Regions from separate parts of the Mesorhizobium sp. M8A.F.Ca.ET.207.01.1.1 genome, predicted to be linked through region 3. Evidence: predicted binding sites of a transcription regulator. Region 3 holds the regulator's gene; each other region holds the start of a gene.
What was found. Region 3 encodes PhoB, which activates phosphate uptake and scavenging genes when phosphate is short. Its sites were predicted from a motif close to TGTCATNNANCTGTCAT; they were not measured.
Positions count from the first base shown of each region.

Region 1 (9,926 bases), on a different contig from region 3:
AGCGCAGGCCATGCGCTTCCCAGGAGATGGCGAAGGCGCCATCGGCCTCGGCCTCGGCGAAGGCGGCGTCGGCCAGCGTGTCGTGATCCTCGCTCGCCGCATCGCTCGGCCTGGTGATGACGCGGCGAACGAACTCCAGCTGCGTCTCGTCGGCGAAAAGCGCCTTGGCGTAACCGATCACCGTGTCCTTGCCGGCACCGCTAGGGCCTACGACGGCAACAAAGACGCCATGACGGATCGGAAAGGTTTCGGCGGACAGTTCGCGCTCGATCAAGGCCGACACCATCATGCCACCCGGCATCCCTGCCGCCACACGGTGCGCACGACCGGAACATGATCGTCGACGCGCACCCGCACCAGATCGGCGCGGCGTCCCTGTTCGATGATCCCGCGGTCGTCAAGGCCTACGGCCTGCGCCGGGTTCTTCGAGACCATGGCGACGGCCTGCGGCAGCGAAATGCCTTCGACCATGTCGCCGAGGAAGAAGGCCGACTGGATCAGGCTGAAGGGGATGTAGTCGGACGACAGGATGTCAAGCAGGCCGTCACTGGCCAGGGTGCGTGCCGAAACATTGCCCGAATGCGAGGCGCCGCGCATGACATTGGGCGCGCCCATCAGCACGCCGAGCCCGGCGGCCTTCGAGGCCCGCGCCGCTTCCTCTGTGGTCGGGAACTCGGCGACCCTCACGCCCTGCTCGATGGCCTCGTCGACATGAGCCGACGTGGCGTCGTCATGGCTGGCGAGCACGATGCCGCGCTCCTGGCAGGCGGCGGCGATGAAGACGCGGTTCGGTCCTGAATTGAGTGCCGACTCGCCCATCCGCTTCTCGCAAAATTTCTTGAAATCCTGATCCGAGAGCTTCAGCTTGCGCTGGTAGTAGTAGGCGTAGGTTTCAAGGTTGACGAACTGGCGCTGGCCGGGCGCATGATCCATCAGCGACGCCAGTTTCACCCTGTCGTCTGTCTCGAAATTGGCGAAGGCCCTCAGGCAGTCCGGTGCCGAGACTTCGCAGCGCAGATGGATGAAATGGTCTGCCCGCAGCCGCTCCTGCTGGACACTGTCCTCGATCGCATTGGCCAGCTTGCGGATGTCGTCCGATGTTAGGTCGGCGTCCTCGTCCATGCCGACGCGGAGCGCATCGAGCACGGTGGTGATGCCGGCGGTCGCCACCTGCGCGTCATGGGCAAGCACCGCGGCGATCGGGTTCCAGCGCACTTTCGGCCGTGGCGCATAGTGGCCCTCGAGATGGTCGGTGTGGAGTTCGACCAGTCCTGGAATGATGAAGTCGCCGCCCATGTTCTCGCCGGTCCGGGCCGCGCCGGCATCGATGCCGGCGATAAAGCCGTCGCGCAACACCAGCGAGCCTTCGACGATCTCGTCGGCAAGAACGATGCGGGCGTTGGAAAGAACAGTTTCGGCGGTCATTGCGGCTGGTCCTTGCTTCTTCCGGCGCCTGTCAGGCGGTTTTTCTGGCCGGGCGGCGTCCAAGCGCGTGCTGGGACAGCACCATGAACGGCGCACCGGGTTCGAGTTCGACAAACAATGTCAGCGCATCCACCAGCACGGGCTGGCGCAACACATCGGCGAAAAGGCCGTCGATCGCCGCGCGCAGGCGAGGGCTTTCCTGTGGCCCGGCCCGGCCCGACAGGGTCATGTGGAAGCGGAAGGTCTCGAAAACATAGGGATAGCCCCACTGGCAGAGATTGCGAAACTCGGCAGGCTTCAGCAAATCCGGGCTGCGCCGCTCGATCTCGGCCTCGCTCAACGGCGCGCGAAACCGGTCGAAATCGCGCACGACGTCGTCGGCGAAGCGGTTGAGCGGAGGCAGCGGACCATCCGGCACCAGCGCGAAGAAGCTGTCGATCTGGCTGACGACCAGACGCGGGATCGTCACAACCGGCGTTGTTTCGGCAAAATGGTCTAGCGCCGCGCGCAGCGAAGCCTCGGTCTCGGTGGCGGCCAGGCGGAAGGGCGCTTTCAGCGTGGCGTGAAAGCCATAGCGGCGCGCCGAAGCGGTGTGGAAGGCCACCTCCGCCGCCGACAGGTCGGCCACGGCCTCAACCGGGCCGGTCGCGGCACCGAACGGGTCGCGGCCCAGCCAGTTGGCGGCGATACGCGCCAGCAGCTCGTCCTGCCTGGGGGTGAAATAGATGGCATAACGCATGGGAAGTCCTCGTCAGAAACGTTGCCATAGGTGATTTCCATGACGGATTGACGAAGCTTTGAAGGGTTTTCGAAGGCAAATCGACCCTCAGGGTCGTTAGCCGACGATTTTTCCCAACTGGACCAACAAATTCAACCGGAAACGCATAACGGTCAGGCCTTCATCAACCATTCGTGCTCGGGCGCGTTGTGGAATTTCCACGTCCGCTTCGGCCCGGCCATCACATTGAGGTAATAGAGGTCATAGCCATGGCAGGCGGCACAAGGGTGATAGCCCTTGGGCACCAGCACGACATCGCCGTCCTCGATCGCCATGGCTTCGTCCAGCGCGCGCCGGCCATCCTTGTCGGCGTCGGTATAGACGCGCTGGAAGGCAAAACCCTGCGGCGGGTTGAGGCGGTGGTAGTAGGTTTCCTCGAGATAGGATTCAGCGGGCAGATTGTCCTGGTCGTGCTTGTGCGGCGGGTAGCTCGACGTGTGGCCGCCGGGCGTGATGACCTCGACCACCAGCAGCGAGTCGGCCGGCTGCCCCTCAGGCAGGATGTTGGTGACGTAGCGCGTGTTGGTGCCCTTGCCGCGCACCTCCTGGCCGAGATCGTCCGGCCCGATCACCCGGACCGGCAAGCCGCCGCCAAGGCCGGGCGCCGAGCATACCGCGAGTTCCAGCTCGGTATCGGCCGTCACCGACCAGTCCGATCCCTGCGGCACGTAGACCGACCACGGCTTGCCCTCGAAAGGCGACATGCGCTCGCCGAGCAGGCCGAGATCCTTGCCGCCGGCTTTTGCCGTACCCTTGCCGGTCACGAAGACCAGGCAGACTTCGCGGTCGTCCGACTGTCCCGAGGCGCTCTGGCCGGGCTTCAGCCGATGCAGATCGAAACCGACATAGGTCCAGCCAGCGCCTTGCGGCGTGACATGCGCGACGCGGCCATTGCCCTTGTCGGCTTTGACGAGCAGTTTCGACATTTTTGTCTCTCCTATCGCAAATCTTCGAGATCGGCCGAAGCCTCCCAACTTCGTCATCCTAGGGCGTAGCAGGAGCGAAGCTCCGTCGCGGAGACCCTAGGATCCATTCCGTGACCCCGCAGCGGAGCGGAGCGGAATTCTGCACCGTCGCAACGCTTCAATCCAACGGCATGGATCCTAGGGTCTGCGCCGCGTCGCTGCGCTCCTTGCTCTGCCCTAGGATGACGAAGCGAGGAGCGTTTCGGCCAATCACCAACGTATGCGATCCGTTACGCACGTATCCAATCCACTGGAACTTCTTCCATCATTCCTTGGGTTCGATGCCGACCTTGGGTTCCTCAGGCGTCGCCTTCGCCTCCTCCACGGGCTTGTACAGATAAAAAAACTGCCAAACGGCATAGCCGGCGAAGCCCAGCGCAATCACGCCCCAGAACGGCGTGCCGCTGGCGAACTCGATGATCAACCAGATGACGCAGACCGCGACGACGGCGATGCGCCGCCAGAGCGGCCGGAAGAACGGGTGTTCATAATCTTTCATCGCGCCATCCGAGAGTTGCTGGACCAGTTCTCAGATAAGCCACCCGTGGCGACCAATCCAGCCTTCAGGCATTCGGGAAGCCCTGCGTCTCGACCGTGTAGCCGGCAGCGGTCATCACCCGCATCAGCTCCTTGTAGCCGACCTGCGCCATCTTGAGCGGCGGGTTCTTCCTGGGGTCCTGCTCGGCTTCGACCACGAACCAGCCTTCATAGCCGTGGTCGGCGAAGCGCTGCACGATGGCGCCGAAATCGAGCGAGCCGTCGCCCGGCACGGTGAAGGCGCCGAGCGCCACGGCGTCGAGGAAGGACTGCTTCCCACGGTCGAGCTTGTCAATCACATCCATGCGCACATCCTTCACATGGACATGGCTGATGCGCTTGTGGTGGTTGTCGATGGCGCGCAGCACATCGCCGCCGGCAAACGCCAGATGGCCGGCATCGAGCAGCAGCGGGATTCCTTCGCCGGAATGGCGCATGAAGGCGTCGAGTTCCGGCTCGGTCTCGACTACCGCCGCCATGTGGTGGTGGTAGGAAAGCGGCATGCCTTGCTCGGCGCACCATTCGCCGAATTCCGTCAGGCGCCGCGCGTAGGCCTTCATTTCGTCGCCCGAAAGCTTCGGCTTGGTGGCGAGCGGCCTGGAGCGGTCGCCCTGGATCGAGCGTCCGACCTCGCCATAGACGATGCAGGGCGCGTCGACCGCCTTGAACAGGTCGATCATCGGCTGGATGCGGTCCTTGTTCGCAGCCATCTCCTCGTCGACCAGCGTGCCGGAAAACCAGCCGCCGCATAGCGTGACGTCGGCGGCCTTCAGGATCGGCAGCATCACCTTTGGGTCCTTGGGAAAGCGCCGGCCCATTTCCATGCCGGTGAAACCGGCAGAGCGCGACTGGCGCAGACACTCTTCCAGCGACACGTCATCGCTCAGTTCGGCAAGATCGTCGTTCCACCATGCGATGGGGGACATGCCCAGTTTGGCTTTCAAGTCGTCACTCCGGGTTAGAACTGCTTATTACCTGTTGGTTGGCGCTGCTCCTCATCCGCCTGCCGGCACCTTCTCCCCGTATAGGAACGGGGAGAAGGAAGGAGCTTCAGCGCCGGCGTCAATCGCCGATGGTCTGCATCTGCCGCTTCTCGTCATAGGCCTTGCGCGCCGCGTTCACCTGCGGCCGCACCGAGACCTCGGGCACCGCCACGTCCCACCAGTGCCCGCCGGCATCGGTGGAAACCAGCGGGTCGGTGTCGATGACCAGCACGGTGGTGCGGTCGTTCTTTTTCGCCTGAGCCAGCGCCGTCTCCAGCCCGGCGATCGACGAAACTTTTTCTGATATCGCGCCCATGCTGGCGGCATGCGCGGCAAAGTCGACATCGGGCAGGATCTCGTGGCGCGAGTCCTTCAACAGGTTGTTGAAGTTGGCACCGCCGGTCGCCATCTGCAGCCGGTTGATGCAGCCGAACCCCCTGTTGTCGAGCAGCACGATGGTCAGTTTCAGGCCGAGCATCACCGAGGTGGCGATCTCGGAATTCAGCATCAGATAGGAGCCGTCGCCGATCATGACGACGATCTCCTCGTTGGGCTTGGCCATCTTGGTGCCGAGCCCGCCGGCGATCTCGTACCCCATGGTCGAAAAGCCGTATTCGGCATGGTAGGAGCCGGGCGCGCCCGCCTGCCAAAGCTTGTGCAATTCGCCCGGCAGCCCGCCGGCCGCGTGCAGCAGCGTCACGCCGGAACCCATGGCGCGCTGCACGGCGCCGATCACCTGCGCGTCGGACGGGAACGCGGCGTTGGTCGACGCCGTCACCTTGGCCGCTTCGGCCTCCCAGGCCTTCTTGCCGCTGGCCGCATTGTCGGCCCAGGCGGCAGGCGCCTTCCAGCCTTTCAGCGCGGCGCCCAATTCGGCGAGCCCTTCCGCGGCGTCAGCGACCAGCGGCAGCGCCCGGTGCTTGCCGGCGTCGAAGGGCTGTACGTTGAGCCCGATGATGGTCTTGCCGGAATTCTTGAACAGCGCCCATGAGCCGGTGGTGAAATCCTGCAGGCGCGTGCCGATGGCGAGTACGACGTCGGCCTCTTCGGCCAGCCGGTTGGCGGCCGAGGTGCCGGTGACGCCGACCGCCGCCATGTTGAGCTTGTGATCGTCCGGCAGCGAGGACTTGCCGCCTTGCGTCTCGCAGACCGGAATGCCGGCGCCTTCGGCGAACTTCGCCAGTTCGTCGGAAGCCTGCGAATAGAGAACGCCGCCGCCGGCGATGATCAGCGGCTTCCTGGCTCCCTTGAGTGCCGTGACGGCGGCGGCCAATTCGCCACGGTCCGGGCGCGGCCGGCGCTGGCGCCAGACCCGCACGGCAAAGAAGCTCTCGGGATAGTCATAGGCCTCGGCCTGTACGTCCTGGCAGAGCGACAGCGTCACCGGGCCGCAATCGGCCGGATCGGTCAGCACCTGCATGGCTCGGCTCAGCGCCGGTATGATCTGCTCCGGCCGCGTGATGCGGTCGAAATAGCGCGACACCGGCCGGAAACAGTCGTTGACCGTCGCGGTGCCGTCCGAAAAATCCTCGGCCTGCTGCAGCACCGGGTCGGGGATGCGGTTGGCGAAGACGTCGCCCGGCAAAAACAGGACGGGCAACCGGTTCACGTGGGCGAGTGCCGCCGCCGTCACCATGTTCAGCGCGCCGGGGCCGATCGAAGAGGTCGCGGCCATGAAGCGGCGACGGAAATTGGCCTTGCCGTAGGCGATCGCCGCATGCGCCATCGCCTGCTCGTTGTGGGCGCGGAAGGTCGGCAGCTCATCGCGCACCTGGTAAAGCGCCTCGCCGATGCCGGCGACATTGCCATGGCCGAAGATCGCCCAGACGCCGCCGAAGATCGGCACCGTCTTGCCGTCGATCTCGGTCATCTGGCGGGACAGGAAGCGGGTCAGCGCCTGCGCCATCGTCAGGCGGATTGTCTTGCTCATGGTTGTTTCCTCCGCAGTCCCTGTGTCGCGGCCTGTTATGCCGCCTTGCGGCCGCGCGCGGCAAGCCACGCCTCGGTCAACTGTTCGAAGCGCAAGGCCATGTCGGCGACGGCCTCGTCATCGGACATTTTGCCGGCCAGCCACTGTTCGGCCGCGTGGACGAAGATGGTGCGGCCGACGGCAAAGCCCTTGACGATGGGCGCCTTGGCGGTGGCGGCAAAAGCCGCCTCCAGCTCGTCCTGCGGCGCTTCCAGACCAAGCAGCACGATGCCACGGCACCAGGGATCGTGCTTCAGGATCACCGCCTCGATCTTGGCCCAGGCGCCGCTTGACGCCTGCGGCTCGAGCTTCCACCAGTCCGGCTTGATGCCGAGCGCATAGAGTTCCTCCAGCGCGCGCGGGATCGTCGTGTCGTCGAGCTTGCCATGCTTGCCGGCGATGATCTCGATGAGAAGTTCCCGGCCGACCTTGCGCGCGGCCTCGAACAGCGCGCGCAGCTTCTGCTGCTGTTCTTCCTTGAGTTCCGCCGGATCGTCAGGGTGGTAGAAGCACAGGCACTTGATGCAGTGATCGACGGGCCATTCGGTGAGCTGCGAGCCGATATCCTGCGAGAATTCGAAGCGCAGCGGCCGCGAGCCCGGCAATTCCACCGGCCGGCCCAGCCAGGCAAAGGGATGCCTGGCGAATTCGAACATCGCCTCGCGGCCATGCTTCTCGTCGATCAGCATGCCGTAGCCGTCGCGGCCGGCAGCGACCTTGGCCGCCGCCTTGACCGCCAGCACCTTGAAATCGCGGATGCGCACTGGATTGGCGCCGGTCTTGGCCGCCACATCCTCGAGCTGCACACGGTGGTCGCAGGCGAGCGCCATCAGTGAAGGAATGTCGCGCCGGCGGGTGGTTGCCCAATGGATGTGGTTGATCGCCTCGTCCTTGCGCAGTGCGCGATGCTTGCTGCCGTTCTTGAGGAAGAACTGCAGCTCTTCGAAGGTCGGATATTCCGGCGCGCAGAGCAGCCGCGACACGGCGAAGGCGCCGCAGGCGTTGGCCCAGGTCGCCGCGGTTTTGAAGCTTTCACCGCCGAGCCAGCCGCGAAGCAAACCGGACATGAAGGCGTCACCGGCGCCCAGCACATTGTAGATCTCGATCGGGAACCCTTCGCCGACGATGCCGTCCTCGAGATCGTCGCTGATCGGCCCGTCATAGACGATGCAGCCCATGGCGCCGCGCTTCAAGACGATGGTCGCCGGGGACAGGGCGCGGATCGTCTTCAGCGCGCTCAGGCAGTCGTCGGCGCCGGACGCGATCATGATCTCTTCCTCAGTGCCGACGATGAGGTCGCAATCGGGCAGCACCGTCTTCAACTGGGCCGAGACCCGGTCCGACTTGACGTAGCGCTCGAAACCTTCGGCGTGACCGGCGAGACCCCACAGGTTCGGCCGATAGTCGATGTCGAAGACCACCTTGCCGCCCTTGGCCTTCATGATGCGGATCGCCTTGCGCTGGGCGGCGTCGCTGTTGGGGCGGGAAAAATGCGTGCCGGTGACGACGATGGCGCGGGCCGAGGCAATAAACGCCTCGTCGATATCCTCTTCCGAAAGCGCCATGTCGGCGCAGTCGGAGCGGTAGAAGATCATCGGCGAAACGCCTTCGCTCTCGACCGAAAGCAGCACAAGCGCGGTCAACCGTTCCTTGTCGGTCTTCAGCCCGTCGGTGTTGACGCCTTCGCGTTTCAGCTGCTCGCGGATGAAGCGGCCCATCTGCTCGTCGCCGACGCGCGTCAGCAGCGCCGAGCGCAGGCCGAGCCGCGCCGTGCCGACCGAAATGTTGGCCGGGCAGCCGCCGACCGACTTGGCGAAGGAAGTGATATCCTCGAGCCGCGAGCCGATCTGCTGACCATAGAGGTCGACGGAAGCGCGACCGATGGTGATGACATCGAGCGGCGCCTGTCTTGCGTCCACGGCTTCGCTCATTGGAACCTCCCGTCGGTCTTGTCGTCATGGACAACATTATTGGGTAACACGCGCGAGCGGCAGCGTGGCGCCAGCAATATGAAATAATAATTCCAATCCATAGTCAATATGGAATGAGCATTCCCTAGCCTAAAATTGCCTTGTTGGATGTCTGGTCAAGCCTTGCGCTTGCGGCTCGCGTCACGCCGCTTCTCGCCGACGCCGACGGTCAGCGCCATGGCCAGCGCCATTGTCGCCGACAGCGAACGGAAACCGGCGAAATCCGCCTCGGCCACCTCGAACCAGACCCTGGCGAACTGGGCCAGCGGCGAGAATGAGCTGTCGGTGATGGCAACGATCGGTACGCCCTGCTCGGAAATGCTGCGCGCTTCCTCGATCGTGGCCGGTGCGTAGGGCGAGAAGCTGATGGCGATGACGGCGTCCGCCGGCGTGGCGAAGCCGACCATCTCGGCATTCAGGCCGGCAGCCGATTCGATCAGCTGGTTGCGGATCTTCAGCTTGCCCAGCGCGTAGGCGATATAGCTCGCCACCGGATAGGAGCGCCGCTTGGCCAAGACATAGATGGTCTGCGCCTTTGCCAGCAGCGAGATAGCGTCTTCCAGATGCGCGTCGTCCAGTGTGCGGGAAATGTCGTTGAGCGAGGTGCTGGCGGCGGCAATGAAACCGTCGAAGATCGCCCGGTGGCCGGCGCCGCCCTCGGCCTTGGCGCGTAGCGCCTGCAGCCGCTCGTCATAGGAGGAGTTGCGCTCGCGCAACCGCTCGCGGAACACCTGCTGCAGGCTGGTAAAGCCGTCGAAACCGAGTTGCTGGGCAAAGCGGATCAGGGTCGAGGGCTGCACACCGGCCGAAGCGGCGATGCTGGCGGCGGTGCCAAACGCGATGTCGTCCGGATTGTCGAGCGCATAGGCGGCGATCTGGGCGATGCGCTTGGGCAGGCTCTCGCGCCGGTCCAGAATGGTGGCGCGCAGCGTCTCGAAGTCGCGAGGTACCTGTTCGTCCATCGTCTCCGCCCAAGCCTGTCTGGAGGCTCTCTGTGCCCCATCATAGCGGGCCTGCGCAAGAACGCCATAAAAAATGAGGCAGACATTCCATTTCCGGAGAAAATGGACTAATTCATCCATCCATCGCTCAGGCAGTGGAGAAAGTTGGATGGTCGGCGTAGGTCTTATCGGTACGGGTTTCATGGGCAAGTGCCACGCCATCGCGTGGAGCGCAGTGGGAGCCGTCTTCCCCGATGCGACCAAGCCGCGGCTCGTCCATCTCGGCGAGGTCAGCGAGGACCTTGCCAGGCGCAAGGCCGGCGAGTTCGGCTTTGCCAAGGCGTCCGGCGACTGGCGT
Region 1 covers NZ_SRUS01000003.1:310,735-320,660, reverse strand. Annotated here, with positions in the region: gene phnN (phosphonate metabolism protein/1,5-bisphosphokinase (PRPP-forming) PhnN) at 1-289, opposite strand, end outside; gene EN850_RS10235 (alpha-D-ribose 1-methylphosphonate 5-triphosphate diphosphatase) at 286-1,425, opposite strand; gene EN850_RS10230 (DUF1045 domain-containing protein) at 1,457-2,164, opposite strand; gene iolB (5-deoxy-glucuronate isomerase) at 2,317-3,129, opposite strand; gene EN850_RS10215 (DUF3329 domain-containing protein) at 3,434-3,667, opposite strand; gene iolE (myo-inosose-2 dehydratase) at 3,732-4,649, opposite strand; gene iolD (3D-(3,5/4)-trihydroxycyclohexane-1,2-dione acylhydrolase (decyclizing)) at 4,768-6,618, opposite strand; gene iolC (5-dehydro-2-deoxygluconokinase) at 6,654-8,588, opposite strand; gene EN850_RS10195 (MurR/RpiR family transcriptional regulator) at 8,744-9,589, opposite strand; gene EN850_RS10190 (Gfo/Idh/MocA family oxidoreductase) at 9,738-9,926, shown strand, end outside.
Region 1: EN850_RS10230 (DUF1045 domain-containing protein) is a predicted target of PhoB. The motif match lies at 2,204-2,220, and genes of this name have one in related genera.

Region 2 (9,926 bases), on a different contig from region 3:
CATGCCGCGGGCACCTGCCGGCGGCGCCAGCCGTCTGACTTCGGACTACACCGCGATCGCCGCCGATGATGGCGCCGTCAAGGCCATCAAATCGGGCAGGATCCTGGTGGTGCCGGGGATACGGGAGTTCACCCGCGATGGCGTCATGCTGGCCAATGGCAGCCTGATCGCTCCCGACATCGTCATTGCCGCGACGGGCTACCGCACCGGCCTGGAGCGCATGGTCGGCAATCTCGGCGTGCTCGACGAGAAAGGCGTTCCGCTCTTCAACGGCGGCCAGGCCGATCCGAAACTGCCGGGCCTGTGGTTCACCGGCATGCGGCCGAGCATCCGCGGCTGCTTCGCCAATGCCGGCATATTGGCCAAGGCGATAGCCAGGCGCATCGCCGGTCCCGGCCAGCCGGGCACCTCACGCTGATTTCGGCTCCAGCCGCCGGAAACCGACGGCCTCGGTCAGCATCTCCTCGTCGACCATGCCGGCATTGTAGAGGGCAAGCAAGGTGAGCGCCAATTCACGCGCCTCCGTGGATTCGGGATGCGCTTGCCGTCGGCGGCAGGCCTCATCGAAGACACGTTGCAACGTGGCCACTTCGTCAGGTTTGAGCAGGCCACGGTCGTAGATCGACTTGGGCATGGCGATGATCTCCTGATCGCGATTTAGGGCGCCATGTGTAAATTACCAATCTTTCCCGAGGCTTGAATGCAATGCCGCGCAAAAAAGAGGGGCCGCGGATCGCCGAAGCCCCTCTCGTTTTGTCTCGCTGTCAGACGCCGATCTTGCCGCCGCCCTGCTTGGTGATCGCCACGACCGCCGGCCGCACCGGCATGTCGGGGTTGAAATCGGGCCAGCGGGTCGACGGGTCCTCATAGTAGGAGGGCCGGCCAAACGCGTCCCAGTCCTCGCCGCCGTCGCCCGGATGCTGGACGGCGACGAAGGCGGTCTGATCGTCCGGCGTAAACAGCGGGCCGCACATCTCGGCGCCGATCGGCACCCGGAAGAACAGTTTCGAGGTCGCCCGCGCCGATCCTTCCGTGTCCACCGCCCATAGGCCATCGGTGCGGCCGGTGGCCTTCGGGCCCTGGCCGTCGGTGGCGACCCACAGGCGCCCGGCCGAATCGATCGCGCAATTGTCGGGCATGCCGAACCAGCCATTGGCCGTCGTCGCGGTGGAGAAGGTGGCGCCGACATCGGCCACCGACGGGTCGCCGCATTTCAGCAGCACTTCCCACTTGCCCTTTGTGGCGGCGAAATCGCCGCCGTCCTCGACGATCTCGATGATGTGGCCGAAGGCATTCCCGGCGCGCGGGTTGGCGGCGTCGGCCTGATCGGCCTTGCGCTTGGAATTGTTGGTCAGCATGACATAGACCTTGCCGTTGCCGGCATTGGGCTGGATGTCTTCGGGCCGGTCCATCTTGGTGGCGCCAAGCAGGTCGGCGGCGCGGCGCGTCTCGATCAGCACGTCGGCCTGGCCGGCAAGGCCGTTTTCCGCCGTCAGCGGACCCTGGCCGAACACGATCGGCATCCATTCGACCGAGCCGTCCTCGGCGAATTTGGCGACATGCAGCGTGCCGTCGTCGAGCAGGTCCTTGTTGGCTGCGCGGTCGCCGGCATTGAACATGCCCTTGGTGACGAATTTGTAGACATAGTCGAAGCGCTCGTCGTCGCCGAGATAGAAGACGACGCGGCCGTCCTTGGCGACGATCGATTCGGCGCCCTCATGCTTGAAGCGGCCCATGGCGGTGCGCTTGCGCGGCACCGAATTCGGGTCGTTGACATCGACTTCGACGATCCAGCCGAAGCGGTTGGGCTCGTTCGGTTCCTTGGCGAGGTTGAAGCGGTCGTAATGCGTGCCCCATTCATAGGCGCCTTCCGGGATGCCGAGGCGCTTGTAGTTGGCGGCTTCCTTGTGGCCTTCCGGCAGCTCGCCGGAGAAATAGCCATGGATGTTCTCCTCGGCCATCACATAGGTGCCCCAGGGCGTGACGCCGCCGGCGCAGTTGTTGATCGTGCCGAAGACTTTCGTGCCGGACGGATCGGCATTGGTCTTGACGCGGTCATGGCCGGCGACCGGGCCGGACAGCGCCATCTCGGTGTTGGAGGTAATGCGGCGGTTGAGCTTGCCGTCACGCACAACCTGCCATTTGCCGCCGTCCTTGCGGATCTCGACGATGGTGCCGCCATGCGCGGCCATCTCGACATCGACCTGCTCCTTCGAGAGCGGCGCCACCTCGGCCGCCTTCTTGCCGTCCTTCTCGACGATCTTGACGATGCCCGGGAACATCAGATGCGGGTTGGTGTATTCGTGGTTGACCACCAGCAGGCCATGTTCCGCCGAGCCATCGATCGCGATGTAGCCGACATAGTCGTTGTTGTAGCCGAACTGCCTGGCCTGGGCTTGTGCCGACTGCTTGGTCGGATCGAATTCCGGCGAATCGGCAAACAGCGGATCGCCCCAGCGAAGCAACACATCGGCGTCGTAGCCCGGCGCGACATGGTGCTTGTCGTCGATGCCGGCCTCCAACTCGTCGAACTTGAAGGCCGAGCTTTCCGCGGCGCGGGCATCGTCGGCGGCGATCATCGCCAGCGGGCTGACGGTGGCGGCGATCGCCGAGACGGCAAGCGAACCCTTGAGGAAGCCCCGGCGCGAAAACCGCGCGGCGATGATCTCGCCCATCGTGCGGTTTTCGCTGGGATTGTTGGCCGGGCCTTCGTTTTCCTCGAGCAGGCTGGTGCGGAATCGGGCGTCGGGGGAGCAATGTTCGGTCATGAGAGCCTCTGGCTGGATTGGCTGGAGCTTGTTGCCTGATCGACCGCCTTACAGTCGGCTGATCACATTTTCGTGACAAGGTATCGGCGCTGCCGCGGCCTCACGACACCATTTTTCACGCCGGACCTCGGACTTTAGTCCAGTCTTGCGCCTGCAAAGGTCCTGGGAGACAAACGCAACGGTCGGAGGTCGCTTCCGGTCACCACGTGTTTCGGCGATGTTGGTTGCACTGCAACGTTGGGGTGGGTGCACCGGCTCAATCGACGGAGTTCAGGGATGCACGGATCGATAACGGCCCGTTGTTGCCGGCTGGCTTTCGGATCGGCTGCGCTTCTGGCGCTGACCATCGCTCCCTATGGAATTGCCTTTCATGGCTTCGTGCCTGGAATCGAGGCCGCGACCGCGCTCGCCAAGGGTGGCGGCGGTGGTGGTGGCGGTGGCGGCGGCAGCAATGGAAACGGCAACGGCGGCGGCAACAATGGAAACGGCAACGGAAATGGCGCTGACAACGGTGGCGGAAATTCGGGGTCCGGCAAGGGCCAGGGCGGGAAGAGCAGCCATGTCAACGCCACCACTGGCGACGAGGTCGACGTGGACGGCAACAAGATTACGGTTCACCACCCCGACGGCTTAACGGAAAAGATCGAGAACGGCCGTTTCAGGATGAAGGATGCGCTCGACCGCACGATCATCGACCGCCCGGCCACACCGGCCGACGTCAGCCGTCTCAAGGCCCTTTGAATCCTGGCCTTCTGAAATCCCGGCCTTCTGAAATATAGGCCTTGTGAAGCTGGTCAACAGGCAACGACCAGCTTCACACGTCACCTCCGCCGCCCCCCGGCGGAGGTGACCTCGTTTTCGCGCTGTGTTCCAATGCTGCGATGACTTGGAGCAATTCCATGAAAAGTGCGTAGCGGTTTTCCCGGGAGAAGCGCGTAGCTTCGCTAAACCGCTTTATGAGAAGTCCCTCTCGCGGTCACGAAACTCGCGCATCATGAGGGCAGCCTCGGTGCGGTTCCGCACGCTGAGTTTCGACAGCACCCCCGTCATGTGGTGCTTGACGGTCTTCTCCTGCAGCGCCAGGCGCAAGGCAACTTCCTTGTTGCTCAGTCCTTCCGCCACCAGCCGCAGGATTTCGGTCTGTCGGCCGGTGAGTTGCCGCAGCCGGTCCGCCACGCCGTTGGTGGGCTGCAGGGACTGCACATCGGAAAGCAGCCGGGCCGACAACATCGGCGAAAGATAGCTTTCGCCAGCCGCCACGTTGCGCAGGATATCGGCAAGCGAGCGCGATCCGACTCCTTTGAGGATATAGCCATGCACCCCCGCGTTCAGGGCCTTGGTCACGTCGGCATTGGCCTCCGAAACGGTCAGCATGACGATCTTCTGGGTGGGATGGTCCGCAAGGATGCTTGCAACCGCGGCCAGGCCGCCGCCGGGCATGGAAATGTCGAGCAGCAATATGTCGGGCTGCACGGTCGAGGCGATGCGTTCCGCGTCCTGCGCGGTAGCCCCTTCTCCGACCACCTCGAAGCCTCCGATCTCCGAAAGGCTGCGTGTCACACCCTCGCGGAAGAGAGGATGGTCGTCGACAATGGCGATGCGGATGGCGCCCATCATGCTTGCTCCTCGACCGAAAGACGGATCATCAATTTCGTGCCCTTCGGCCCCGTCAGGGTTTCGAACTGTCCGCCAATGCTTTCAACCCGCTCCCTGAGGCCGGCCAGCCCCAACCCTTCGGCCCGGGCCGGATCGAAGCCCGGCCCGCCATCCGACACTTCGACGAAAAGCCGGCCATTTTTCATTCCCGCACGCACCGCCTGATCCTTGCCCCGCCCGTGGCGGTAGGCATTGTTCAGCCCCTCCTGCACGAAGCGATAGATGCTGATCTTTTCAGAAGCGCCGGGCTCGGGCAAATGTTTGGGCAGCGTAAGCGTCACCGACGTGCCCGTCCGGCGCTCATGCTCCTCGACGGCCAGCCGCAACACGTCCGCCGCCGCCGCCGTTTCTATCTGCGGCAGCACCAGGCCGGTGCAGATGCCGCGTATCTCGCGCATCGCGTCCTCCAGCGTCTTGCGAATCATGGCGACCTCGGTCGAGCGGCCTTCGCTGCCATGGCCGTCGCCGGTAAACACCGGGCTGTCCATGCGCAGCGCCGCCAGGGCCACCAGCTGGGCAGGGCCGTCATGCAGGTCGGCGCCGATCCGGCGCAGGTATCGTTCGTTGAGCGCCGTGGCGCGGCGGGATGCCCGCTGCACGCGCTGCCGCAAGGCGCTGTTCTGCGTCACCAGGCCCTGCAGTTCCGACACCTGGCGGCGCAGCGCCCCGCGCTGGTCGTCGATGGTGCGGCTGGCGCGCAGGACGATGCCCGACAGAAGCAGGAATGCCGTCAAGGTGGTGCCAGCCACGATCAGCCAGCTCGACAGCAGGGCGGAAGCCAGGGTGGCCTTGAAATCGCCGGCGAGCTCGTAGAATTCGGTGACGGCGACCACGTCGCCGGACCAGGGTTCGCGCACCGGATTGTAGATTTCGAGCAACGGCACACCCGCGGCCCGCTCCTTCTCTTCGTCCTCGTCGAACGTATCGAACTGGGCCATGACGCTACCCTGGAAGGCGGAACGCAGATTTTTGTTCAGCTCGAAGCGGCGGCCGATCAAATCCGCGTCCTTCGCGTAGAGCACCGTGCCGTCGCGGCGCCAGAGCCTGAACGACGCCAGGCGTTTGCCGAGCGCGCCCTGGCCGAGTGTCTCGTCGAGCGCCTGTTTGACGGATTCGCTGAGCTCCTCGCTCTTGCGCAGGTCGGGCAGCAGCGGCGCAATCACACTGTCGACATAAAGCGCCGTCGTGGCGGCCGAATTGCGAATGACGCCGTCCCGGATCTGCGTCGTCACCCAAGTCCCCACGATCAGCATGACGACCAGCAGCCCAAAGCCGCCGGCAACGACGAATTGCAGGGCAAGGGAAAGCTCGCTCCAGCGCCGCGCCAAGTTCTGAAGAATACGAATCATGGTCCCCTGACCGCCCTTCTATCGATATGCTGGGCGATTCCAGCACATTGAGCTTCAGTCTCGCCGTTGCCAAGACCTTCGTTGCAACGACCTCGCTTGACGTCTCGGCGCGCTTCGGAAACAAGGTCCGCGATATCAGGCGAAAGCCACTTCGAGGGGGACGGACGTTGAGTTTTTCGGGATTGCTGCAGCTGGGTTTTTCAACGGTGATCTTCCTGCTGGCGGCGACCGCCGCCAAGCAATGGGGACTGGCGCCGAGCCTGGGCAAGATCCTGCTGACGCTGGCGCTCTATTCGCTGGGCAATCTGATCATGCTGCGGCTGATCCGCGAGTTCGGCATGTCGGTGTCGTTCAGCCTTTCGGCGGTCATCCAGCTGGTCTCGGTCAATGTCGTGGCGCTGGTGTTCTTCGGCGAGCGCGTCAACGCGCTGCAGGCGACCGGCATCATGCTGGCGATCGCCGCCGTGGCGCTGATCACCCTTGGGCCCTATCTGCAAGGGCGGTTATAACCGTGCCGATGAAAAACGCTGCGAAAACGCTGCTCAACCGGGTCGAATTCCCGGTGCTGCTGGCCGGACTGGTCATCGCTGGTGGGCTGTGGGCGTTCGAGGAATTGATGGAGGTGGCGCGGGCCACCACGCCGCACGCCTTCGATACCGAGATACTTCTCGCTTTCCGCCAGCCGGGCCAGCCCGGCCTTCCCATCGGTCCGTCATGGCTGGAAGGGGCGATGCGTGACATCACCAGCCTTGGCAGTACCAGCGTGCTGGTGCTGATCACCACCGCGACGGTCATATATCTGCTTTTGATCCGCAGGCGAGGCACTGCGCTTCTCATCTTCGTTGCCGTGGCGGGCGGCCAGCTTCTGTCGAGCCTGCTGAAAGTCGGCGTCGACCGGCCACGTCCGGAACTGGTTTCGCATCTGGTCAACGAGACCTCGCTCTCCTTTCCGAGCGGCCATGCCATGCTGTCGGCGGTGACCTATCTCACGCTCGGTTCGCTGGCGGCACGCTTCCTGCCGGGCCGGACCACCAAGGTCTACGTGTTGTTCCTGGCGGTGCTGACGACGGTGCTGGTCGGCGTCAGCCGCGTCTATCTGGGCGTCCACTGGCCGTCCGATGTGCTGGCGGGCTGGTGTGCAGGCTTCGCCTGGGCGATGCTATGCTGGTTGGTGGCGAGGGTTCTGCAACGGCGCCAGGCGGTGAGCGACGATGCCTGACCCCACCGTCAGATCAACCTGTTGATGAGGTGCCCACCACAGCCCGCCAGCGCCAAAGCCATCGGTAGCAAGCCTGCTGATGTCATCAAGATCTTGAAAACGTTCAACCTCGTTATCCCCTGCCCCGAATGTGCGGCACCTTAGGCTGAAATCTTCGGAAAGTATCGAGAAATGGACAATCAGGCGAAGACGCTAACGTGCCGCAAGCGTCAAGCGGCCGCTGGTGACCTATGCCGCGTCGATCCGCGATGCGCGGGCGCAGCTGGCGGGAAAACAAGAGGCGGAGCAACCGTCGCTCAACGGTTGAGCGATGCCGGGCCACTGACGAAAGGACTTTCCTTCAGGTAAAAGCGAAGCAGGCGGTCCGCGTCCTTCGAAATGCCGATCCTGATGCCCTGTCCGATCGCGCCGGCCCCGAATTCATCGTGTGCGAGCCATAGCGGGCCTTCCCGGCAAAGGTCGAGCCCGTCGAGCGATCGATCGATCCGCAATGCCGCGGCCAGCCTTCCGGGCCCGCGCGCCAGGTCGCGCAGGCGCTCGACGCCACGGTTCAGCCGCATGATCGCGATGCCTTCCAGCGGCTCCAGTGCCCGGATCAGTACGCCGGTCCCGATGCCTTGCGCCTCGCTCGAAACGTTCAGCATGAACGAGATGCCATAGGCGAGATAGACATAGGCGTGCCCGCGCTCGAGAAACAGCGACCGGTTGCGCTCCGTCATCCCTCGAAAGCCATGCCCTGCGGCGTCGCCGGCGACATAGGCTTCCGTCTCGACGATCCGCCCGCTGACCCTGCCGTCGGGCAAGTCGCGCACCACCAGCTTGCCGATGAGATAACGGGCAAGGGCGGCCGTATCGTCCGGCAGTTCTTCCCGCGCGAGCGGGCGAAGCACGGTCATGCTCACGATGAGCCATCCGCGTGGCGCAGCGCGTTGGCGATCACCGCGAAGGCCGGCGAGTTCTGCCGGCGGGTCGGATAGTAGAGGTAATAGCCCGGGAACAGCGGGCACCATTCGTCGAGCATCAGCACCAGCCGGCCCGACCGAATCTCGTCGGTCACCAAATTCTCAGGCACGTAGGCGATCCCAAGTCCGCTCACGGCGGCGTCGATCATGGGGATCGTCGAATTGAAGGTCAGCTGTCCGTCGACGCGCACTCTCAGCTCTCGCCCGTCCCTGGCGAATTCCCAGGCGTAGAGGCCGCCCGAGCGCGACTGCCGGTGGTTGATGCAATCGTGCTGGACGAGGTCCTGAGGCGTGCCGGGCGCCGGATGCCGGGCGAGGTAGTCAGGGGACGCGACGATGACCAGCCGCCAGTCGGGGCTGATGCGAATAGCGACCATGTCCTTGTCGACGCTTTCCCCCAGCCGCACGCCGGCGTCGAACCGCTCCTCGACGATGTTGCGGAAGCCATTGTCGACATTCAGTTCGACGTGGATGTCGGGATAGTGCCGCAGTACCGGTTTCAGCTTCGGCCAGACGATCCAGTCCAGCGCGTGATCGGAGAGTGTGATCCGCACATTGCCCGACGGCTTGTCGCGAAACGCCATCAGCGCGTCGATGTCGTTCTCGATATCCTGGATGCGCGGCGCCAAGGCGCGCAACAGCCGCTCCCCGGCTTCGGTCGGCGAGACGCTGCGTGTGGTTCGGGTCAGCAGGCGCAGGCCGAGCCGCGCCTCGAGCTGCTTCACGGTGTGGCTGAGCGTCGACTGGGACGTGCCAAGCTTGGCGGCCGCTTTGGTGAAGCTGCTTTCCTCGGCCACCGCCTGGAACCAGAGCATGTCGTTCAGGTCGCGGCGGTTCATGGCCAGCCCTCGTGCATTTATATCAAAATTGGATAAGTCCATGCGAATTACAACGGCTAATCGGGGCAGTCCCGGCGATTTATATAGCCACCAACGAAAACCGTTGGAGGGTCCCGTCGCGGGCCGAGGCGCATGGAAACCACCTATGACGGCCGACTTGCCGAATCACCGAGCGCCTGGGGCGCGGTGATCTGCCTGTCACTGCTCACCTTCGTTCTGGTGGCGTCGGAGTTCATGCCCGTCAGCCTGCTCACGCCAGTCGCGAGGGAACTGGCCATCACAGAGGGCCAGGCCGGCCAGGCGATCTCCGTCTCCGGATTCTTCGCCGTCCTTACCAGCCTGTTCGGCAACGGCCTGCTCTCGAAGCTGGACCGGCGCACGGTCGTCCTCTTCTACACCGCGGTGCTCGTCGTCTCCGGCCTGGCGGTCACCTTTGCGCCGAACTATCCGGTGTTCCTGCTCGGCCGGGCCCTGATCGGCGTGTCGATCGGCGGCTTCTGGTCGCTGTCCACCGCCATTCTGGCCCGCATCGTCTCGCGTGACGACCTGCCCAAGGCGATCGCCATGATGCAGGGCGGGACGGCGTTCGCGACGGTCATCGCGGCGCCGCTGGGAAGTTTTCTCGGCGGCCTGATCGGATGGCGCGGCGCCCTCTTCATCGTCGTGCCCATCGGGCTCGCGGCCATCGTCTGGCAGCTCGCCGTCCTTCCCAGCATGCCCGCCGACGAGCCCGTCTCGGCCAGGCGCATGTTTGGTCTTCTCGGCAACCGCGCCTTCGCCATAGGCATGGCGGCCACCACGCTCGCCTTCATGGGCCAGTTCTCCCTCTCCACCTACCTGCGTCCGTTCCTCGAAGGTGTCACCGGCCTGGACGTGAACACGCTCTCGATGGTCCTGCTCGGACTCGGGCTGGCGGGCCTCGTCGGCACGTCGCTCGTCGGTTTCGTCCTGCGCTCGCATCTGGGCGCCGTGCTGATTGCCCTGCCGGCCGTGCTGGCGGTCGTCGCGCTGCTGTTGATTGGGCTTGGCCCCCTCGCCGCCGCGACCGCGACCCTGCTCTTGCTGTGGGGATTGTTCACCACGCCCATTCCGGTGGCCTGGAATACGTGGATGGCCAAGGTCATCCCGAACGA
Region 2 covers NZ_SRUS01000003.1:94,210-104,135, forward strand. Annotated here, with positions in the region: gene EN850_RS09110 (NAD(P)/FAD-dependent oxidoreductase) at 1-418, shown strand, start outside; gene EN850_RS09115 (hypothetical protein) at 410-634, opposite strand; gene EN850_RS09120 (PhoX family phosphatase) at 765-2,768, opposite strand; gene EN850_RS36305 (hypothetical protein) at 3,045-3,509, shown strand; gene EN850_RS09130 (response regulator transcription factor) at 3,723-4,385, opposite strand; gene EN850_RS09135 (sensor histidine kinase) at 4,382-5,773, opposite strand; gene EN850_RS09140 (hypothetical protein) at 5,941-6,282, shown strand; gene EN850_RS09145 (phosphatase PAP2 family protein) at 6,291-6,992, shown strand; gene EN850_RS09150 (DNA-3-methyladenine glycosylase) at 7,289-7,888, opposite strand; gene EN850_RS09155 (LysR family transcriptional regulator) at 7,891-8,793, opposite strand; gene EN850_RS09160 (MFS transporter) at 8,926-9,926, shown strand, end outside.
Region 2: EN850_RS09120 (PhoX family phosphatase) is a predicted target of PhoB. The motif match lies at 2,830-2,846, and genes of this name have one in related genera.

Region 3 (9,926 bases):
AAGCCGGCACGCTCCTCGGCGCTCCTGGAGACGCTGGTCGCGACCATCCAGCGCCATCGCCACACCACCAGCGGCCACGCCGTTCAGCCGCCAGCGGGCGAGGTGCTCGAGGTTGCCCTGCGGTCGTCTCTGGCGGTAGCCGAGCAGCGCGCGCAGCTGCAGCCGCCACCGGTTCGTCCCAGGCCGCCTGCCCCGGTCGGCGGGCATAGGCTGGATATCCTCGTGGCCGAGGACAATGAGGTGAACCAGATGGTCTTCACCCAGATCCTCGGCGAGACCGGCTATGGTTTCGAGATCGTCGGCAATGGCCGCAAGGCGCTCGACGCTTTCCGCACGCTCAATCCGTGCATGATCCTGATGGATGTCTCGATGCCTGAGATGAGCGGTCTCGAAGCGACGGCCGCGATCCGCCTGCTGGAGCAGGAAACCGGCACGCATGTGCCGATCGTCGGCGTCACCGCGCATGCGCTCAAGGGCGACCGCGAACGCTGCATGGAGGCGGGCATGGACGACTATCTGCCCAAGCCTATCAGCCCAAGGGCCTTGCTCGAGAAGGTCGAGCGCTGGGTCGGCGCCGGCCGTCAGGTCCATCGCAACGCGGGATAGCACCCGCGTCGCCCCGATTTCAGGATCCGGCGAGGCAGGGAATCAGCAGGGGATTTGCCGCTACCCCTGCGTGCAGTGACTATGGTGCGATCGCGCCATATCAAAGACCGTCTCCAGCCGGAACAATAGCAAAATCGAATTCCGCTCTTCTCGGTTACGGGCGGGAGCAGCGACCGCCTGCAAGAAACAGCGTCACCTACCCCAACGGACCTGTTTTTGGCGATGGCCCGGCCATGACACGCTCTGGCTGCGAGCAACGCGCTCCCGTCCGGATTTTATTCACGTGGGAAAGCTCGGTCGAATCCCGGGTGATTCCAGCCGCCGGTCGGCTCAAGCCCCTGATTCCGGCGGTAAACCCGGACCGGGCCGCGAGCGCCGGGCATCAGCGCCTTTCCCGGTGCGGGCGACGCGTTACCGGGCTGACACGAAACTGTCATGCGACTGTTATAATCGAAGGCTATTGGCCTCAGCGGGCGCCGGAGGAAATGGCGCCGAGAGACCATCTTCCGAACAGGAGCAGGCCACATGAGACATTTCATCCGCTCGGCGGCCGTTGCGATTGCAATGGCTGCGGCGTCCACCCTCACCCTTTCCGCAGCAATGGCAGCTGACCTTTCCGGCGCCGGCTCGACCTTCATCTATCCGGTGTTCGCCAAATGGGCCGACACCTACAAGAAGGACACCGGCATCGGCCTCAACTATCAGTCGATCGGCTCGGGCGGCGGCATCAAGCAGGTCATCGCCAAGACCGTGACCTTCGGCGCCACCGACAAGCCGATGTCCGACGCCGATCTGGAAAAGAACGGCCTCGTGCAGTTCCCGATGGTGATGGGCGGCATCGTGCCGATCGTCAACCTCACGGGCATCAAGCCGGGCGAACTCGTCCTCGACGGCAAGACGCTGGCCCAGATCTATCTCGGCGCCATCACCACCTGGGATGACGCCGCGATCAAGGCGCTGAACCCCTCGCTCACCCTGCCGTCGACCGCGATCGCCGTCGTGCATCGTTCGGACGGCTCGGGCACCACCTTCAACTTCACCGACTACCTCGTGAAGCTCTCGCCCGACTGGAAGGACAAGGTTGGTTCGGACACGGCCGTCGAATGGCCGACCGGCGTCGGCGCCAAGGGCAGCGAAGGCGTTGCCAACACCGTCAAGCAGACCGACGGCGGCATCGGCTACGTCGAATATGCCTATGCCAAGCAGAACAAGCTGTCCTACTCCAAGATGCTGAATGCAGCCGGCAAGGTCGTCGAGCCGTCGCTCGAATCCTTCGGCGCCGCCGCTTCGAATGCCGACTTCAAGACTGCCAAGAACTTCAACGTCATCATCACCAACGAGCCCGGCGACGCCACCTGGCCGATCGCCGCCTCGACCTGGGTGCTGATCCACAAGGCTCCGGACGATGCCGCCGCCACCGGCGAAGCGCTGAAGTTCTTTGCCTGGGCCTACAAGGACGGCAAGGAAACCGCCAAGGCGCTCGACTACGTGTCGATCCCCGACAGCGTCGTCGACCTGATCAAGGCTTCGTGGAAGGCCGACATCCAGGCCGGCGGCAAGCCGGTCTACGCTGGCGAGTAACATCACCCGAAGGAGCGCCGCTTTACGCGGCGCTCCTTTTTCTCAACACAAAGAGCCGAGCTTGACATGAGTGCTGTCCAGGAAGCCTTGCCAGCCATCAAGGGCTCGCGCGATGCCATCGTCAAACGTTTCGCGCTGACGGACACGATCTTCCATGCGGCGACCCGTGCCGCCGCGATCCTGGTTCTGGTCCTGCTTGGCGGCGTCGCCATCTCGTTGTTTGCCGGTTCCTGGCAAGCGCTCTCGACCTTCGGCTTTTCCTTTCTGACCACGGAAAGCTGGAACCCGGTGACCGAGAAATTCGGTGCGCTGGCGCCCATCTACGGCACCATCATCACATCCGCCATCGCCATCCTGATTGCCGTGCCGCTCGGCATTGGCATCGCGATCTTTCTCACCGAACTTTGCCCGCGCGCATTGCGGCGCCCGATTGGCATGGCGGTCGAACTGCTCGCCGGCATCCCCTCGATCATCTACGGCATCTGGGGCCTGTTCGTGCTGGCACCGTTCCTGCAGACGACGGTGCAACCCTTTATCATCTGGCTGTTCCATGGTGTTCCCGGGCTCAACAATCTGTTTGCCGGCCCGCCCTATGGTATCGGCCTGCTCACCTCGGCGATGATCCTCGCCATCATGATCCTGCCTTTCATCACCTCGATCACCAAGGACGTGTTCGACACGGTGCCGTCGGTGCTGAAAGAGTCGGCCTACGGCATCGGTTGCACGACCTGGGAAGTGACGCGGCGCGTGGTCATTCCCTATACCCGGATCGGTATCATGGGCGGCGTCATGCTCGCCCTTGGCCGTGCGCTCGGCGAAACGATGGCCGTCACTTTCGTCATCGGCAACGCGCACCGCATCTCGACTTCGCTGTTCGCGCCCGCCACGACGATCTCGGCAACCATCGCCAACGAATTCACCGAAGCCGTTGGCGATCTCTACACCTCCTCGCTGGTGGCGCTCGGCCTGATCCTGTTCGTCATCACCTTCCTCATCCTTGCCATCGCACGCTACATGCTGATGCGCATCGACGCCCGTACGGGAGCCTGACCGATGTCGACAGCCGCATCGCTTCACCAAAGCCGCAAGCGCAAGAATGGCGTGATGATGACGCTGTGCGTCGTCGCCGCCGGCATTGGCCTCGCCTGGCTGGCGCTTATCCTCGGCGCGCTGCTCTACAAGGGCCTGTCCGGCGTCTCGCTGGCCGTGTTCACCGAAATGACGCCTCCGCCCGGCGACGCCGGCGGCCTGCTCAATGCCATCTACGGCAGCGTGGTGATGACGATCATCGCCGTGATCGTCGGCACGCCGATCGGCGTGCTCGCCGGTACCTACATGGCCGAATACGGCCGCTTCTCCAAGCTCACCACCATCGTGCGCTTCATCAACGATATCCTGTTGTCGGCGCCATCGATCATCATCGGCCTGTTCGTCTACGAGCTGATGGTGCGGCCGATGGGACATTTCTCCGCCATTGCCGGCGCCGTTGCGCTGGCCATCCTGGTCATTCCGGTCGTGGTGCGCACCACCGAGGACATGCTCAACCTGGTGCCGAACGCGCTGCGTGAAGCCGGCACCGCGATCGGCGCGCCGCGCTGGGTGGTCATCAAATCTGTCGCTTACCGCGCCGCGCTCTCCGGCATCGTCACCGGCATATTGCTCGCCATCGCCCGCATCTCCGGCGAGACGGCGCCGCTGCTCTTCACCGCGCTCAACAACCAGTTCTGGTCGAGCAATCTCAACGCGCCGATGGCCAGCCTGCCTGTCACCATCTTCCAGTTCGCTCTCAGCCCCTATGAGGAATGGCAGCAACTGGCATGGACCGGCGCACTCATAATCACCCTGACGGTTCTCGGCCTGAGCATTTTCGCCCGCAGCCTTACCGGACGCAGAGAGGACAGATGAAACCGATGTTGTCCACCGAGTTGAACACGCCCGAAGTGGCCGTGGATAAGGCCAAGATCGAGGTCAAGAACCTCAACTTCTACTACGGCCAGTCGAAGGCGTTGAAGGATATCAGCCTGTCGCTGCCCGAGCGCAGCGTCACCGCCTTCATCGGCCCGTCGGGCTGCGGGAAGTCGACGCTGCTGCGCGTCTTCAACCGCATCTACGAGCTCTACCCGAAGCAGAGCGCCGACGGCCAGGTGCTGCTCGACGGCCAGAACATCCTCGACCGCTCGCAGGATCTCAATCTCCTGCGCACCAAGATCGGCATGGTGTTCCAGAAGCCGACGCCGTTCCCGATGTCGATCTACGAGAACATCGCTTTCGGCGTCCGTCTCTACGAGAAGATCAGCAAGTCCGAGATGGACGGCCGTGTCGAACAGGCGCTGAAGCGCGCGGCATTGTGGACCGAGGTCAAGGACAAGCTCAACGCCAGCGGCCTCAGCCTGTCGGGCGGCCAGCAGCAGCGTCTTTGCATCGCCCGCACCGTGGCGGTGAAGCCGGAAGTCATCCTGCTCGACGAACCAGCCTCGGCGCTCGATCCGCTGTCGACCGCCAAGATCGAGGAACTGATCGACGAGCTGCAGGCCGACTACACGATCGTCATCGTCACCCACAACATGCAGCAGGCGGCGCGCGTGTCGCGCCAGACGGCGTTCATGTATCTGGGCGAACTGGTCGAATTCGACAAGACCGAGAAGATCTTCACGTCGCCTCGCGAGAAGCGCACGCAGGACTACATCACCGGCCGCTTCGGCTGATATCACGCATACGAGGACCAGGATCATGGCCGAACACACAGTCGCAGCCTTCGATGAGGATCTCGGACAGATCAGCAGGCTGATCAGCGACATGGGCGATCTCGCCGGCACGATGGTCGGCGGCGCCACCAAGGCTCTGCTGAATTCCGACAACGCGCTGGCACAGCGCGTCGTCTCCGACGACGCCATCATGGATGCGCGCCAGCGCGAACTCGACGACCGCGCCATCACCCTGATCGCCAAGCGCCAGCCGATGGCCGACGATCTGCGTCATGTCGTCGGCTCGATCCGCATGGCGGGCGACCTCGAGCGCATCGGCGACCTTGCCAAGAACATCGCCAAGCGTGTCGGTTCCGTCGGCCTCACCGCCACGCCGCGCGACCTGTCGCACTCGATCGATTCCATGGCGCAGCTGGTGCTGATCCAGGTGCAGGGCGTGGTCGAGGAATATGCGGCCGGCGATGCCGCCGCCCTCGCCAAGCTCAGGAATGACGACGAACGCATCGACGTCAAATACACCTCGGTGTTCCGCGAACTGCTGACCTACATGATGGAGGATCCGCGCAACATCACGGCTTGCACGCATCTCTTGTTCTGCGCCAAGAATCTCGAGCGCATCGGCGACCATGTGACCAACATCGCCGAGAATGCGTATTATGTGCTGACCGGAACGCAACTGCCCGCCAATCGTCCGAAGCAGGACGAGACGGCGATGTCGGCGCCGGCGGCTTGACGATAGGATGATCTGCCAATGATCGCGCCACGCATCATGGTGGTGGAGGACGAGGAGCCGCTCGGCGTGCTCCTCCGCTACAATCTGGAATCGGAAGGCTACCAGGTCGAGGTGGTGCCGCGCGGCGACGAAGCCGAGATCCGCCTCCAGGAGAATGTGCCCGACCTCCTGGTGCTCGACTGGATGGTGCCGGCTGTTTCCGGCATCGAACTCTGTCGGCGCCTGCGAATGCGGCCCGAGACCGAGAGGTTGCCGATCATCATGCTGACGGCGCGCGGTGAGGAGAGCGACCGCGTGCGTGGCCTTTCGACCGGCGCCGACGACTATCTGGTCAAGCCGTTCTCGACGCCGGAATTCATGGCCCGGGTCAAGGCGCTGCTGCGTCGCGCCAAGCCGGAAGTGCTGTCCAGCGTGCTCAAGGTCGGCGACATCGTGCTCGACCGTGAATCGCACCGGGTCTATCGCAAGAAGAGCGAAATCCGGCTCGGACCGACCGAGTTCCGGCTGCTCGAATTCATGATGCGCCATCCCGGCCGGGTGTTCTCGCGCAGCCAGTTGCTCGACAATGTCTGGGGCGAGACGATCTATATCGACGAGCGCACGGTGGACGTGCATGTCGGCCGGCTGCGCAAGGCGGTCAACAATGGCCGCATGCCCGACGTCATCCGCACCATCCGCGGGGCGGGCTACGCGATCAGGGAAGACTAGGTCGAGGGCGGCTACGCCCCTGACTTCGTCATCCACGAGCGGAGCAAGGAGCGAAGCGACGCGGCGCAGACCCGAGGATCCGTGCCGGGACCTCGACGCGTCGCCGCAGTGCAGAATTCTGCGCCGTTGCACTCTACGATCGAGGTCACGGCATGGATCCCAGGGTCTCCGCGACGCCGCTTCGCGGCTGCTCCGCCCAGGGATGACGACCTTGAGGGCGCTCGGCCAACCTCCAGCATTGGTGGTGATTCACCGGAGCGTTCGCTCAGGCGACGCTCTTCCCAGCACTGCCTCTCGCCTGCACGCCCGGCGCGAAAATCTCCTGGTCGACGAAGGTCAAGGCGCGCATGGCGCAGCCTTCGCGGATGAGCGGCAGTTCGTTCGGCTCGGTGTCGAAGGAAATCGATTCCGAATGCTGGCCGCCGGCGGTCTGGGCGATGGCCTCGCGCAAGGCCGGCTCGATCAGGTCGAAGGCGGCGGCACTGACACCGACCATGGCGACCGGCGCCGGGTCGATCAGCGCGAACAGGCTGCCCAGCCCATAGCCCAGCGCCTCGCCCGCCTTGCGATACGCTTCGCGCTCCGGTCCGTCTTTCTCCCTTGCCGTCGCGGCGAGTGTCCGCATCTGCGCGTCGCTGACATCGGCGACCGGTTCGGCGTCCTCGCCAAGCTGCCTGGCATTACGCCAGATGGCATAGTTGCCGGCATAGGCCTCGACGCAGCCGCGCCGCCCGCAACGGCAGAGCGCGCCGCCCGGGCGATGGATCATGTGGCCGAATTCGCCGCCCGATGAATGGGTGCCGGTGAACAGTTCGCCCTTGAGCACCAGGCCCATGCCGATGCCGTGCGAGAGCAGGATGGCGATGAAGTCGTCGCGGTAGCGTTGAGGGTCGCGCCAGCGCAACGCCACCGCCATCATGTTGCAGTCGTTCTCCATGGTGGCGGGGATGCCGAATTCGGCTTCGAGTATGTCGGCGAAGGCAATGTCCGTCTGCGGCGTGATCGGCGACCACAGCATGGCACGCGCCTCGGTGTCGGTGATGCCCTGGATCGCCAGCGCGATGCGGGCAACACTGCGGACATCGAGATCGGGGTCCTCGATGCGGCGGCGCACTATTGCCGTGCATTCGCCGATCAGCGCCTCGCGCGACATGGTCAGCGTGTCCAGCCGGCGCTGCTCCTCGGCGACCACCTGGCCGGCATAATCGATGACGGCGACGGATAGGAAATTCAGCGACAGCACCACGGTCATCACAGCCGCGGCCTCGGGGTTGAGGCCGAGGCCAACCTGCGGCCGGCCGCGTTTGAGTGAGCCGGCCTCGTTCGGCTTGCCTTCGGTCAGGATACCTTCGCCGATCAGGTCGGCGGATATCGCCGATATGGTCGAGTGGCTGAGGCCAGTGGTGGCGGCGATCTCGGTGCGCGAGGGCTGACCATCCCGGCGCACGGCTGCAATCACCATTGCGCGGTTGCGCCGGCGCAGATCGTCGTGGCGGATTCCCACCGACATGCTTTCCCTCCCGGTTGCCGCGGTTCTTGATCCCCCTCGAATACCTCCGGCAACAGGGTCAAACACTGGCAGAAGCGGCCGGTGCTGTCATTTATTTATTGCGAGGCTCGAAAAAAAATTTCCGGCACCTCAAAATCCATCAGAATCGATGTTGACAGTGTTCCGGTGATGGACCAGTGTTTTTTCGAGGCTCGAAAAAATAGAGCCTTTGTGCCGGCCTTCGGGCCAGTTTGGTCGCGCCATACGCGGCGCAGGGAGGATATCATGAAGAGATTCACAGCCGCCATCCTGGCGGGTGTCGCCATGTCGCTGACACTGGTGTCGGTCGCGCAGGCGAAGGACAAGGTCATCGGCGTTTCCTGGTCCAACTTCCAGGAAGAGCGCTGGAAGACCGACGAGGCCGCCATGAAGAAGGCGATCGAGGCCGCGGGCGACAAGTACATTTCCGCCGATGCGCAGTCCAATCCCGGCAAGCAGCTGACCGATGTCGAGAGCCTGATTTCGCAGGGCGCCAATTCGCTGATCATCCTGGCGCAGGATGCCTCGGCCATCGGTCCGGCGGTGCAGAAAGCGCTCGACGAGGGCATTCCGGTCGTCGGCTATGACCGCCTGATCGAAAACAAGGACGTCTTCTACCTGACCTTCGACAACAAGGAAGTCGGCCGCATGCAGGCCCGCGAAGTGTTCAAGGTGAAGCCTGAAGGCAACTACGTCTTCATCAAGGGCTCGGGTGCCGACCCGAATGCCGACTTCCTGTTCTCGGGCTCGATGGAAGTGCTGAAGGAAGCCATCGACTCGGGCAAGATCAAGAATGTCGGCGAGGCCTATACGGACGGCTGGCTGCCCGCCAACGCCCAGAAGAACATGGAGCAGTTCCTCACCGCCAATGACAACAAGGTCGACGCGGTGGTCGCGGCCAATGACGGCACCGCCGGCGGCGTCGTCGCGGCGCTGACGGCGCAGGGGCTCGCCGGCACCGTGCCGGTCTCTGGCCAGGACGGCGACCACGCCGCGCTCAACCGCATCGCGCTCGGCACCCAGACCGTGTCGGTGTGGAAGGACGCCCGTGAACTCGGCAAGAACGCCGCCGAGATCGCCTCGCAGCTCGCCGACGGCAAGAAGATGACCGACATCGCCGGCGTGAAGGACTTCACGACGCCTGGCGGCAACACCGTCAAGTCGCTGTTCCTGACCCCGGTCGCCATCACCAAGGATAATCTCAACCTCGTCATCGACGCCGGCTGGATCAAGAAGGACGAAGTCTGCGCGGGCGTCGCCGCCGGCAGCGTTGCGGCCTGCAACTGAGTTTGACCGCTTGAAGAAATGAAGGCGCCGCGGCCCAAAGCCGCGGCGTTTTCTCAAAAAGATTTGTGTTTCCGCATCACGCGGATAGCTTCTAGGCTGGCTTCGGCATCCGCGTAGACGGCCAGCCGGTTGGAGGAAATCATGACCGATACGACGTCCAACCCGCAGGCCGATACCGCGCGCGCCTCGGAACTCGGCGCGGTCGCCCGGTTCCTGAAGGCGACCGAGATCGACACCCGCATGCTCGGCATGATCGGCGCCCTGCTGCTGATCTGGGTCGCGCTGCATGTGATTTCGAGCCTGCGTCTCGGCGTCAATCCGCTCGATTTCGACAGCCGCACGTTTCTCACGCCGCGCAATCTGTGGAACCTGTCGGTGCAGACGTCCGCGGTCGCCATCATGGCTTGTGGCATGGTGCTGGTCATCGTCATGCGCAACATCGACCTGTCCGTCGGTTCCGCCGAGGGCCTGATCGGCATGGTCATGGGTTTTGCGCAGGTGCATTTCCTGGTTCGGTTCGTGGGGCTTGAACTCGGCAACCCATGGATCTGGGTCCTGGCTCTGGTCATCGGCCTGGCGCTCGGCCTTTTGATCGGCGCCTTCCAGGGCTTCGTCATTGCCTATCTCGAAGTGCCGGCCTTCATCGTCACGCTGGGCGGCCTGCTGGTCTGGCGCGGCGCCGCCTGGTGGGTCACGTCAGGCCAGACGGTGGCACCGCTCGACGCCACCTTCCAGCTGATGGGCGGCGGCCCGGCCGGATCGATCGGCGCCACCTGGA
Region 3 covers NZ_SRUS01000009.1:78,964-88,889, reverse strand. Annotated here, with positions in the region: gene EN850_RS24805 (PAS domain-containing protein) at 1-606, shown strand, start outside; gene pstS (phosphate ABC transporter substrate-binding protein PstS) at 1,132-2,187, shown strand; gene pstC (phosphate ABC transporter permease subunit PstC) at 2,254-3,237, shown strand; gene pstA (phosphate ABC transporter permease PstA) at 3,241-4,092, shown strand; gene pstB (phosphate ABC transporter ATP-binding protein PstB) at 4,089-4,892, shown strand; gene phoU (phosphate signaling complex protein PhoU) at 4,918-5,625, shown strand; gene phoB (phosphate regulon transcriptional regulator PhoB) at 5,644-6,333, shown strand; gene EN850_RS24770 (ROK family protein) at 6,599-7,843, opposite strand; gene xylF (D-xylose ABC transporter substrate-binding protein) at 8,108-9,148, shown strand; gene EN850_RS24760 (sugar ABC transporter permease) at 9,290-9,926, shown strand, end outside.